3 regions of the Clostridium sardiniense genome follow, and region 3 is predicted to be linked to each of the others. Evidence: predicted binding sites of a transcription regulator. Region 3 holds the regulator's gene; each other region holds the start of a gene.

Region 1 (4,769 bases), on a different contig from region 3:
TTCTACCACTATCCTCTAGTGCATATATAATAGCTTGTACACGGTCTTTATTATTAAAGAACTTATACGAACTATCACTAAATTCAAATAAACCTGGGACATTCTCATAACTTATTTTTTTTATTACTGAAACTAAGTCACTATAGTTCATTCTATTTAATTCATCCAATGTATAATTTCTACTTTTATTATTACTTTGAACTTTAGTTGCATAGCCTTGTGGAATATTATTAGTTGGTACTACATTTTTATATACATCTTTTTTAATTAAGTCATTACTACTAACTTCTCTAGTTAATTCTGTATTATTGACTTGATTTTTCTGTGCTGCAAATACAGGAATTGAACTATTGAATAAAAGAAATGCTGTTAATGTTAATGCTACTCCCCCTTCTCTAATTAGTTTTAACTTGTTTGATTTTTCTTTAAATCCTTTCTCTTTTGTAATCATAAAATCCTCCTATGTAAAGTAATTATTTATATAAATATACTTTTAATTTATAAAAGCATATTACATACACCAATCAGTTTAGATAATTGATTTTATTATTAAATTTATTTTTTAATTACACTATATTTATAATTAAAAATATGTTAAATACTTCACAAGTATATCACTATATTTTAAATAATTCATAAGAAAGAAGTGAAATCGTACTATTATTTAACATTTTATATAAAATTTGTACAAAAAAAAGAGCCTATATACATAGACACTCTTTTTTATATTGTCTACTATATAGGCTTCAGTTTAATTTATTAAAACTCATTTTTATTATTTATTTCATCAATTTACATATAGCATTTGTAAAATCAACTGGGTCTTTTATATCAATTCCTTCTATAAGTAATGCTTGATTATATAATAAATCTGTATATAGTTTAAACTTATCTTTATCATGCTCATATGCATCTTTTAATGCTTTAAATACATCATGATTTATATTTATTTCTAAAACTTTATCTGCCTTTACACCTGGACTGTTAGGCATAGCATTTAGAATCTTTTCCATTTCAAGAGTTATCTCACCCATAGTTGATAAACATACTGGATGATTCTTTAATATCTTTGATTCTTTTACGCTTGTAACTTTATCCTTTAATAGATCCTTCATAGCTTCAAAGATTTCTTTATTTTCTTTTTCATCTGCTTCTGATACTTCTTTATTGTCTTCTGATTCTATTCCTAAGTCTCCGCCAGATACTGATCTAAATTCTTTATCTGCATACTTAATAAGCATCTTTATAGCAAATTCATCTACATCTTCAGTAAAGTATAGAACTTCATATCCTTTATCTAATAATGCTTCTGTTTGTGGAAGTTTTTCAATTCTCTCATTTGATTCTCCAGTTGCATAATAGATATATTTTTGATCTTCTTTCATTCTTTCTACGTATTCATCTAGTGTAACTAGTTTCTTTTCTTTTGATGAGTAGAACATTAATAAATCTTGTAACACTTCTTTATTTGCTCCAAAGTCATCATATACACCATATTTTAATTGTCTTCCAAATGATTTATAGAATTTTTCATACTTTTCTCTTTCATTCTTTAGCATGTTCTTTAATTCATTTTTTATCTTATTTTTAATATTTTTAGCTATAAGTCTTAGTTGTCTATCATGCTGTAACATTTCTCTTGATATATTAAGAGATAAATCTGGTGAGTCTACTACCCCTTTAACAAAACCAAAGTAATCAGGTAATAAGTCTCCGCACTTATTCATTATTAGAACACCATTTGAATATAATTCTAATCCTTTTTCATATTCTTTTGTGTAGAAATCATATGGAGTATTTTCTGGTATAAATAATATTGCATTATAACTTATCATACCATCAACACTTATATGAATATGTTTTAAAGGCTTATCAAATCCATAATGTTTTTCTAAATAGAAATTATCATAATCTTCATCAGTAAGTTCTTTCTTATTCTTTTTCCATATAGGAACCATGCTATTTACTACTTTAAGCTCTTTAACTTCTTCGTATTCATCTTCACTACCTTCTTTAAGCTTTTTAGTAGTTATATCCATCTTTATTGGATATCTTATAAAATCTGAATACTTCTTGATCATTGCTTGTAATTTATATTCATTTAAGTATTGATCATAATCTTCATCTTCTAAATTTTCTTTTATCTTAAGAATAACTTCTGTACCTACACTATCTTTAGTGCAAGGTTCAATTGTATATCCATCTTCCCCTTCTGATTCCCACTTGTAAGCTTCATTGCTTCCAAAGGGCTTACTTATAACAGTAACTTTATCAGCTACTAGGAATGCTGAATAAAATCCAACACCAAATTGACCTATTATATTGTGTTCATCATTAACTTCATTTTCTTTCTTAAACTTTAGTGACCCACTTTGAGCTATAACACCAAGGTTATCTTCAAGATCTTCTTTTGTCATTCCAATACCAGTATCACTAATTGTTAGTGTTCTGTTTTCTTTATCAGGAGTTATCTTAATGTAGTAGTCATCTTTATTAAATTTTATGGAATCATCTACTAATGCTTTATAGTAAATTTTATCAATGGCATCACTTGCATTAGATATAAGCTCCCTTAAAAATATCTCTCTATTTGTATAGATTGAGTTAATCATAAGGTCTAATAATCTTTTAGACTCTGCTTTAAATTGTTTCTTTTCCATATCTAATTCTCCCTTCATAATAAAAACATTTACTAAATTACATATTGTAATAATTTATTTAAACCTTATAATTAGCACTCTAATCTAGAGAGTGCTAACCATACTTTTTATATAACATATTTTTAATTTTATGTCAATAAAAGTTACATTATATACATTATATATTAAAATTTCTAAATAGTAGTTGCTTAACAATTGTTATATAATGTTATTAGCTAAATATAGAAGTTAGAGGGGATACATAATGCAAAAGAAAAAACTAATAGTAATAATTTTAGGAATATGTGCAATAGCCGTAATTGGAGGATTTTCATTTAACTATTATAGGAAGGAAACTAAATTTTCTAATTATATAAGCACTGCAAATAAACTTATATCTGACGGAAACTATTCTGAAGCTACCTCAATGATAAATGAGGCTAAGGAAATAAAAAACTCTACAGAAGTAAAAGACGCCAAAAATTTACTTAAGTTAACTGAAGAACAATCAAAAATATATGACGAAGGACTAAATCTAGCTAAACAAGAAAAATACACAGAAGCAATAAATGTTCTAGAAAAAATTGATAGTAATGCTACTCAAATAAAAGATAAGGCTAATAAAGAAATAGCCTCACTAAAAAATAAACTGATATCAACATATGTTGATAATGCAACTAAGTTTATAGATAAATCTGATTTTACAAATGCTAATAAGGAGATAGATAAGATTGCATCTATCAATAGTAATGATAGTAATATACAAAAACTAAAAGATTCAATAGATTCAAAAAAGAAAGAGCTTGTAGCTACTTATAAATCAAAAGCGACTGAAGCAATTAAGAATGATAATTTTAATGCTGCTAATAAATCAATTAACAAACTTCAATCTATAGGCGCTAATGATGAAGCTATTAAAAGTTTAAAATCTAAATTAACAGATAAAGAAAAAACTCAAAAGTATTATAACTGTAGATATAGAGGTATATCAGACACTCAAAAACAAAGTACTATGTATTTTGCAGCAGCTCCTAGTAAACCATGTATAACTAGATATTATAACCCTGATTTAATGACAGAAAAAATCTTTATAGACTTCTATCATGCCAATATTGAGCCTAAATTATATGAGGGTTATTCTTATGTTTTACGTAGTACAAAGGATAATAATTATGGACTCTTATTTGTATGTGAACCTAATGAAAATTATGAGTTCAATATGGGCAAAATAGGTCAAGATGGATTATTAGATATATATAGTGACTCAGCTGCATACTGTGGAATACACGGTGATAAAGTTGTATACTATAGCTTACAAACTCAACAACCTATAGGACCTTTATTATTAAGATAATTATATTAATATATAGAATTATCTTTAAAGCGAGTCAAAAATGACTCGCTTTTTATTAAAAATATTATAATTAACCTCTCTTTTTTAATACACTTATGCCAGCTAAAATAAATCCTATTGCACCTGCCATAAATCCTAAATTATTTCTACCTGTATCAGGTATTGGTTTATTGTTATTCGCTCCTCCAGATTCTGTATTGCTATCATCTTTATCAGTTGTATCACCTGGTTTTGTATTTGGACCTTCCTCTTTATCTGTATCTCCATTATTTTCTTTATCATTCTTAACCACTAATTTATCAATTGATTCTTGCAGACTTTTAACTGCCTTATCTACTTGTTCCTGATTCACATCTTTATCATTTAATATCTCTTCTGCTTCTTTTAATGCACCTTTAACTACTTTAGCTGTCTCATCTGTATATTTTGATAAGTCTAATTTTTTTGTAGTACTAACCAAATCTTTTAATTTACTCTTATCAACTTCCTTTGGAGCTTCAACAGTACCCTCTTTAGTTATAATTTCATATATCTTAGGTAATGGTTTTGATGAATCAAATTCAAGTTTTACTTCTAATATTGTTTTTTTAACATCAAATGTTTTAAACTCTTCATCAAGCTTTCCAACTTGAATCCATTTACCATCGATACCTTTAATGCTAACTTTAGCATCGCTTATATTTTTATCATCTTGTAAAAACATTAATTCCTGAACATCTGTAACTCTACTCATCTTATAAACAATATTATCCCCAGTCTTAACTGATTCTGGAGAA
Region 2 (4,769 bases), on a different contig from region 3:
TTTACAAAATTATATCATAAAGAACAATAAAAAAAGAAGTCTAAATTATTTAGACCTCTTTTTATCACTTCTAAGTTTAGTACATTCCGTCCATGCCCATTCCACCTGGAGCTGCCATTGGTTCTTCTTTCTTAGGAATATCAACAACTGCAGCTTCTGTAGTTAAGAATGTTGATGCAACTGATGCTGCATTTTGAAGTGCTGATCTTGTAACCTTCGTTGGATCTACAATACCAGCTTTTATCATATTCTTGTATTCTCCTCTTAATGCATCATATCCTACACCAACTTCGCTATGTCTTACTTTTTCTATAATTACTGAACCTTCAACACCAGCATTTGTTGCTATTTGTCTCATTGGTTCTTCAAGTGCTCTAACTATTATATCAATACCAACTTTAGTATCATATACATCTGATGTTAGATCTGCTACCTTGTTTAGAACATTAACATAAGCAGTTCCACCACCTGGTACTATACCTTCCTCTACCGCAGCTTTTGTAGCAGCTAGTGCATCTTCAATTCTAAGCTTTCTTTCTCTAAGTTCTGTTTCAGTTGCAGCACCAACTCTAATTACCGCTACTCCACCTGCTAATTTAGCAAGTCTTTCTTGTAATTTTTCTTTATCAAATTCTGAAGATGTCTCTTCAAGTTGAATTTTTATTTGACCTATTCTAGATTGAATTTCATCTGAACTTCCTTTTCCATTTACTATAGTTGTGCTTTCTTTTGTTACCTTTATGCTCTCAGCTTCTCCAAGCATGTCTATTGTTACTTCTTTAAGATCTCTTCCAAGTTCTTCTGAAATAACCTCTCCACCTGTAAGAATTGCTATATCTTGAAGCATTTCTTTTCTTCTATCGCCAAATCCTGGAGCCTTAACTCCTACACAAGTAAATGTTCCTCTTAGTTTATTAACAACTAATGTTGCCACAGCTTCGCCTTCTATATCGTCAGCTATTATTAAAAGCTTTCTTCCAGTTTGAACTATTTGTTCTAATATAGGAAGTATTTCTTGTATATTAGTAATCTTCTTATCTGTAATTAATACATATGGATTTTCAAGAAGTGATTCCATCTTTTCTGTATCTGTTACCATGTAAGCTGATACATATCCTCTATCAAATTGCATACCTTCAACTACATTAAGTTCTGTACCCATTGATTTTGATTCTTCAACAGTTATAACACCTTCATTGCCTACCTTTTCCATAGCATCTGCAATAAGTTTACCTATTGTTTCATCAGATGCTGAAATTGAAGCAACTCTTGCTATATCTTCTTTTCCATTTACAGGCTTTGATATATCTTGTATTTCACCTACAGCTCTTTCAACTGCCATATTTATTCCTTGTCTAATTAACATTGGATTTGCACCAGCAGTTACATTTTTAAGTCCTTCTCTTATAATTGCTTGTGCTAAAAGAGTTGCTGTTGTTGTACCATCTCCTGCAACATCATTAGTCTTTGTAGCAACCTCTTTTACAAGTTGTGCTCCCATATTTTCATATGGATCTTCAAGTTCTATTTCTCTTGCAATTGAAACACCATCATTAGTTATAAGAGGTGATCCAAACTTTTTATCTAAAACTACGTTTCTTCCTTTAGGTCCAAGCGTAACCTTTACTGTATCCGCTAACTTATCTACACCTATTTGCATTGATCTTCTTGAATCTTCACCAAATTTAATCATTTTAGCCATAACAAAAACCTCCTACTCTACTATTGCAAGTATATCTTCTTGCTTTAATATCATATATTCTTCTCCGTCTACTTTAACTTCTGTTCCTGCATATTTTGAGTAAAGGACTTTATCCCCCACCTTAACTTCCATATCTATTCTCTTTCCGTCTGAAATAGCTCCAGGTCCAACTGCTATTACTTCAGCTTCTTGTGGTTTTTCTTTAGCTGATCCTGCTAAAAGTATTCCACTTTTAGTCTTTTCTTCTGCTTCTAAATTTTTAATGACAACTCTGTCTCCTAATGGTTTAATAGCCATTTTAAAACCCCTCCTTAAAATATGTCTATTTAAAACTCTTTTTATTAGCACTCTCATTAACCGAGTGCTAATTCTAATATAATAATATCTTTTCTATCCAATAAATTCAAATACTTATTAAAATATTTTTGCCCAAAATATATTATTTATAACAAATTAGAGTAATATATTTCTATATTACTCTAATTCTCTTTAATTTATAACTATTTTCTTTGTATTTTATTTTCTCTCTAGATTAATATCTTCAAATTCTTCAATAGTTTCATTTTCAGATATTAATTTCTTCTCTCCTAGATTATTTATTTTATTAAACGTAGCTTTAGCTCTAAGTGCTGGCACTATAGTTCCTGCACCATTAATGCATCCACCTTCACACATCATTCCTTCAATAAAATTACCATTTAATCTTCCTATTCTAGCCATGGCCATAGACTTTTTGATTTCATTTCCACCTGATACTTTAACAGGCTTAAATTCTGTATCAATATTATTTTCTCTAATAAAACTCTCAATAGACGCAGTTAATCCACCATGGGCACCAAACCCTCTTCCAAAGATGGAAGCATCATTAACCACTTCATCATCACATTCCCATAGATTAATATTAAAAGCTTCAAGCAGTGCTGTTAATTCCTCAAATGTAACTACATAATCAATTGCATCACTTATACCTTTCTTTACAGCTTCACTCTTTTTAGCTGTACAAGGTCCTATAAATACAACTTTTGCATCAGGATCTCTCTTTTTAATTAATCTTCCTGTTGCAATCATTGGAGATACTGTATTTGATATATTTTTCACTTGATCTCCATATAAATTTTCTATATATGTTAAAAATGCTGGACAGCAGGAGTTAGTCATATATTTATCTCCATTATCCATTCTTTCTTTAAATTCCTTACATTCATGTATTGTTACTCCATCAGCACCACATGCAGCTTCAACCATATCTACAAATCCTAATTTTTTAATTGCATTCTTTATCTTTCCATAAGTAATTTTCATCCCAAACTGCCCTGTTATTGCAGGGGCAACTACTGCATACATCTTTCTCTTTCTTGCAAGCCTTTTTGCAACTGGAACTATTAAACTTTTGTCTGATATTGCACCAAAAGGACATGCAAGCATACAAGCTCCACAATTGACACAAGTTTCCTCCTTTATAACAGCCCTCCTATCTTCTATACCAAATTCTATAGCACCAGTAGGGCATGCTCTCTTGCATGGTCTCATAACCTCAGATATAGCATCATATGGGCAAGCTTTTTTACACATTCCACACTCTTTACACATCTCTTGATTTATATACGCTCTTCCACCTATATTAGTAATTGCTCCAAATTTACAGGCTTCTTGACATTTATGTGCAAGACAATTCCTACAAGAATCTGTTACTGTATATTTATTTATTGGACATCTATCGCAAGCAGCCTCAATTACATATATAATCTGCTCATCTGGTCTTATATCTATAAGATTATCCTCTTCTAAATCTCCATTTGAAAGAAATCCTGATGCAAGCTTTGCCCTTTCATGAACTATTGCCCTTTCTTTATACACACAACATCTATAAAGAGCTTTGTCACCTTTTATAATTCTATAAGGTATCTTTTCGATTTCCTCTTTAGTTAATTTATCTTCTTTAGCTAGCTTTGCAACCTCTGTTAAAATCTCATGTTTTAATTTATTTAGCTGAGTTTCAAATTGAAACATAATCCCTCCTAAACATTAATTGTTCCTCTATAAATTTTACATTTAATTTCTATTAATTATGTGTATAAATTGTGTTTTCTTCTAATTTATTCTTTTGATTATGAATATATTTATTGATATAATACTATTGTAAATTTCTTAAAAGGGGGAATTTATTTGACAGAGAAACAGATATGCCAATTGTGTGATAGACAAGTTCCTGAAATAACAGAACACCACCTTATACCTAAAGAAAAGGGTGGAAAACATTACTCAACTGCTATGCTTTGTAGAATGTGTCATACTCAAATTCATGCTCTTTATACTAACAAGGAACTTGCAGCAAGATTATTTTCAATTGCAAGACTTAAAGATGATGATAATATAAAGAAGTATCTAAATTTTATAGTAAAAATGCCTGGAGAAACTATAATCCCAATAAAAAAGGCTAAAAATAGAAAAAAGAGAAGATAATAAAACTTTAATTAGCTATATAGATAAAATGAACTCATCTATATAGCTATAACTTTATATTCTACTCTAAGATTTCTACTACTTCACTATTAAAATTAGTTCTATTTAATAAGTACTTTAAAATGTAAGATTGAATTATTGTAAATACAGTTCCAAGAATTGTGGCTTCTGCGCCATAATTTAATAATCCTAGAAGTATTATAACTATATTTATCTATCTATACTTCTACAATAAAAAAAGAGATTAATCTAAGTATGTCTATATACTTAAATTAAACTCATTTTATTATACTCTATTAATATATTTTTATATTATGTTAATCTATCTTTATATTATTTTCTCTAGCATAATAGAAAAGATATTGTTGTGCAAATCCTGATAAATCTTTAAACTCATTTCTAGCAAATATTCTTATCTTATTTAATGAACCTTCCTCAGCATTATAGAAATGCATCATAGCTCTCTTTACCCATACATCAACTGGGAATGCTGAATATTTACTCATTGAGAATAACATTATACAATCTGCAACTTTAGCTCCTACCCCTTTAAATTCTTGAAGTGCTGTATGACACTCATCATCAGTTAAAGAAGTTATTCTTT
Region 3 (4,769 bases):
TATAGTAGCGGTTTTAAAGAAAAGTAAGGAAAGAATAAAAAGAATTATATATTTTGAATTAATTGGACTAGCTTTAGTAGATGGAAATTATGGAGATTTAGAGGTAGATTATTTAGATAAAATAGCAATAGACCTTGACATAAATAGAGCTCAGAAAATAGCATTTGCAAACTTTTTCTATAATTTCAAAGAAATACACGATTTTTCTGTAATAGAAACTGAGAATAAAGAATTAAAGCTGCTTGAAGAGCAAGCAGAAGCGTTACTATAAATTTATTAAAGAAGATTCTAATAAATTAAGATTAGAGTCTTCTTTTTTGTTATAATAATTAAAAGTAAAAGAAGAAGGTGAATTTAAAATGAAAGAAATTGCATTATATGTACATATTCCATTTTGCAAGCAAAAATGTTTTTACTGTGATTTTCCATCATATGCTGGAAGGGAAGGTCTAGAAGATGATTATATAAATTCTTTAATTAAAGAGATAGATATAAAGTGTAGCGATAAAGTTATTAAAAGTTTATTTATTGGAGGTGGAACACCATCACACTTAAATGAAGATAATCTATATAAGTTATTAAATAAGTTAAATTGCCTAAGTTATATAGAGAATGCAGAGAGGACTATAGAATGTAATCCAGGAACATTAACAGAGAGTAAGCTTAGAATTATAAAAGATTGTGGGATGAATAGAATAAGTATGGGACTTCAGACAACTAATAATAATCTGCTTAAAAAAATAGGAAGGATACATACAATAGAAGAATTTTGTGAAAATTACAATAGAGCTAGGCAGTTTGGATTTGAAAATATAAATATTGATATTATGTTTGGTCTACCAGATCAAAGTATTTCTGATTATGAAGAAACATTAAGGGGGATTATTAAGTTAAAGCCAGAGCACATATCATGTTATAGTCTAATTATTGAAGAAGGAACCCCTTTCTATAATATGAGTGAAAGAGGTATTCTTAATCTTCCAAAAGAAGATGATGAAAGACAAATGTATAAATTAACTAAAGATATATTAGAAGCTAATGGATATCATCAATATGAAATATCTAATTATTCAAAAGAAGGTATGGAATGTTATCATAATAAAGTTTACTGGAAATGTGAAGAGTATTTAGGAGTAGGAGTATCATCTAGCTCATATATAAATGGTAGTAGAGTAAAGAATATAGATAGTATAACAGAATATATCGAAAGAATATGTAGTGGGAAAGATATATATGAAGATGTTGTAAAAAATACTGCAAAAGAAGATATGGAAGAGTTTATGTTTTTAGGACTTAGAATGATCCAAGGTATAAATAAAGATGACTTCAAAAATAGGTTTAAAAAAGATATATATGATGTATATAGATCAGTAATTAAGGAGAATATAAAAAAGGGCCTTTTAAAAGAAGAAAATAATAATATTTATCTAACTGACAAAGGTATAGAACTATCAAATTACGTTATGAGTGAATTTATATTGTAAAAAGTAAAAAATAGAAGTAAATAGAAGAAAAATAAAGATAATATGGATTAAATCGAATAAATTAATATTAAAAAGTAAAAATTCTCGTTGACAAAAATAATCAACGAGAATATTATTTAAATATAGTCATTAGCACTCGTTGTTAGTGAGTGCTAATAAGTAGAGGTGATGATATGGTTATTGATGATAGAAAAATAAAAATATTAGAAGCTATTATCAATGATTACATTAAAACTGGAGAGCCAGTAGGTTCTAGGACAATAGCAAAGAATCATGACTTAGGAGTTGGATCTGCAACAATAAGAAATGAAATGGCAGATCTTGAAGATATGGGTTATTTAGAACAACCCCATACCTCTGCAGGAAGAATTCCATCAAGCAAGGGATATAGATTATATGTAGATAGTTTAATGGAAAAACCACTTTTAAGTAAAGAAGAAGATTTAAAGATAAAAGAATATGTTATAAACTCAGCAATGTTAGAAGTTAATAAGATAGTTAAAAATGCAAGTGCTTTACTTTCAGAATTAACACATCTTACATGTGTTGTAAAAACACCTTCTATGAGCATGAGCTATTTAAAATCTATCCAAGTTATGAATCTTGATGAGAAAAGCCTTTTAGCAGTAATTGTTACTGATGGTGGACTTATTAAGAATCAAATAATTAGAATTAATAAAGTGCCTTCTATAGAAGTATTAAATAAAATAAATATTATCTTAAATAAAAGGCTATTACATCTTTCAATAGATGAAATTAACTTGGAGGTTATAAATAACTTAAAAGTAGATTTACATGGGTATGAGGAAGTATTTAATGCAATGCTCCCAGCATTATATCAATGCTTAAAAGAAGATGATACATCTAGAGTATTTATGGAGGGTGCAACAAATATTTTTAATTTCCCTGAGTACAACGATATAGAAAAGGCAAAAGAGATATTATCACTTCTTCATAATAAAGATTGTGTTGTTGAACTTATAGAACCTGAAAATGATATAACAATAAAAATAGGTGATGAGAATTATATTCCAGAAGCAAGAGAGTGTAGTGTTATATCAGCTGAATACTCGCTAGGCGATAGTGCAAAAGGGACTATTGGATTGATAGGACCTAGAAGAATTAACTATTCAAAAGTAATCGCAATAATGGCACAGGTCATGAAAGAATTGAATAAGACTTTAAAAGGACAGTCTAAAAATTAAAGAAGACGAGGTGTGTATAAGGAAATGATAGATAAGAATGAAAATTTAGAAAATGAAATCAAAGATGATGAAAATATCATAGTTGATGAAGAGATAAAAGAAAATTTGGAAGAGCCAGTAAATGTAGAAGAGGAAGTAGTAGAAGAGTCTCAGGAAAATGATAATAAAAAAGAAGAGGATGAGTTAGAAATGTTTAGAAAGACTAAAGATGAAAACAAAAAATTAACTAACGAACTTGAGACTTTAAAAGATAGACTTCTAAGAGTTACAGCTGAATATGAAAACTACAGAAAAAGAACATCTAAAGAAAAAGAAGGTATTTATACAGATGCATGTATAGATGTACTAAAAGAAATAGTACCAAATCTTGATAACTTAGAAAGAGCTGTCGAAGCTAATGGAAGTGTTGAAGACATGAAAAAAGGTGTTGAGATGACTCTTAAAGGCTTCCAATCTGCTCTAGAAAAGTTAGGAGTTGAAGAAATAGCAACATCAGAAGGATTTGATCCTAATCTTCATCAAGCAGTAATGCATATTGAAGATGAGAACCTTGATAATAATTCAGTTGCTGAAGTATTTATGAAAGGTTACAAAAGAGGAGATAAAGTTATAAGACATTCAGTTGTTAAAGTAGCTAATTAAAATAAAAATAACATAAATAAAATATAAATTAATAGCAAGCTAGGTCTTGCGTTAAGGAGGAATAATTATGTCAAAAATAATAGGAATTGATTTAGGAACTACAAATTCATGTGTAGCAGTTATGGAAGGTGGAGAACCAGTTGTTATAACTAACTCAGAAGGTTCAAGAACAACTCCATCAGTTGTTTCATTCCAAGCAAATGGAGAAAGATTAGTTGGTCAAGTTGCAAAAAGACAGGCAATTACTAATCCAGATAAAACAATAATCTCAATAAAGAGACACATGGGAACTGATTATAAAGTTAAGGTTGACGATAAAGAATATACACCACAAGAAATATCAGCAATGATACTTCAAAAATTAAAAGCTGATGCTGAAAGTTATTTAGGAGAAAAAGTTACTCAAGCAGTTATAACTGTACCAGCTTACTTCAATGATGCTGAAAGACAAGCAACAAAAGATGCTGGTAAAATAGCAGGACTTGAAGTACTTAGAATAATAAACGAACCAACAGCTGCAGCTTTAGCATATGGATTAGAAAAAGCAGATCACGAAGAAAAAGTATTAGTATATGATTTAGGTGGCGGTACTTTCGATGTATCTATCTTAGAACTTGGTGATGGAGTATTTGAAGTATTATCAACAAACGGAGATACAAAGCTTGGTGGAGATGACTTCGATAATAAGATCATGGATTACATTGCAGACACATTCAAAGCTGAAAATGGAATCGACTTAAGACAAGATAAAATGGCACTTCAAAGATTAAAAGAAGCTGCTGAAAAAGCTAAGATTGAATTATCATCATCAACACAAACAAATATTAACTTACCATTCATCACAGCTGATGCAACTGGTCCAAAACATATAGATATGAACTTAACTAGAGCTAAATTCAACGAATTAACTCATGACTTAGTTCAAAGATCAATTGAACCAATGAAGAAAGCAATTGCTGATGCTGGAATTTCAGTAAATGATATAGATAAGATATTATTAGTTGGTGGATCAACAAGAATACCAGCTGTTCAAGAAGCAGTTAAAAACTTTACAGGAAAAGAGCCTTCAAAGGGAATAAATCCAGATGAATGTGTTGCAATTGGTGCAGCTATTCAAGCAGGTGTATTAACTGGAGAAGTTAAAGATGTATTATTATTAGATGTTACACCATTAACACTTGGAATTGAAACTTTAGGAGGAGTTGCTACTCCACTTATAGAAAGAAATACAACAATCCCAGCTAAGAAGAGCCAAACATTCTCAACAGCTGCAGATGGTCAAACATCAGTTGAAATTCACGTAGTTCAAGGTGAAAGACAAATGGCTGCTGATAACAAGACATTAGGAAGATTCACATTATCAGGAATAGCACCAGCACCAAGAGGAATCCCTCAAATCGAAGTTACATTTGATATAGATGCTAATGGTATAGTTAAA

What was found. The regulator HrcA, encoded in region 3, represses chaperone genes, less so after heat shock. The targets are predictions, from matches to a motif close to TGTTAGCACTCNNNNNNNNNGAGTGCTAACA.
Region 1: htpG (molecular chaperone HtpG) is a predicted target of HrcA. The motif match lies at 2,730-2,760, and genes of this name have one in related genera.
Region 2: groES (co-chaperone GroES) is a predicted target of HrcA. The motif match lies at 2,042-2,072, and genes of this name have one in related genera.

The regions. Positions count from the first base shown of each region.
Region 1 covers NZ_JAIKTU010000013.1:50,372-55,140, forward strand. The annotation lists gene K5V21_RS15015 (collagenase) at 1-451, opposite strand, end outside; gene htpG (molecular chaperone HtpG) at 780-2,660, opposite strand; gene K5V21_RS15025 (hypothetical protein) at 2,905-3,993, shown strand; gene K5V21_RS15030 (beta-N-acetylglucosaminidase domain-containing protein) at 4,064-4,769, opposite strand, start outside.
Region 2 covers NZ_JAIKTU010000003.1:70,720-75,488, forward strand. The annotation lists gene groL (chaperonin GroEL) at 77-1,702, opposite strand; gene groES (co-chaperone GroES) at 1,715-1,999, opposite strand; gene K5V21_RS03800 (4Fe-4S dicluster domain-containing protein) at 2,219-3,712, opposite strand; gene K5V21_RS03805 (HNH endonuclease) at 3,869-4,165, shown strand; gene K5V21_RS03810 (DNA-3-methyladenine glycosylase family protein) at 4,483-4,769, opposite strand, start outside.
Region 3 covers NZ_JAIKTU010000009.1:56,149-60,917, reverse strand. The annotation lists gene K5V21_RS11795 (hypothetical protein) at 1-271, shown strand, start outside; gene hemW (radical SAM family heme chaperone HemW) at 360-1,484, shown strand; gene hrcA (heat-inducible transcriptional repressor HrcA) at 1,658-2,689, shown strand; gene grpE (nucleotide exchange factor GrpE) at 2,717-3,331, shown strand; gene dnaK (molecular chaperone DnaK) at 3,399-4,769, shown strand, end outside.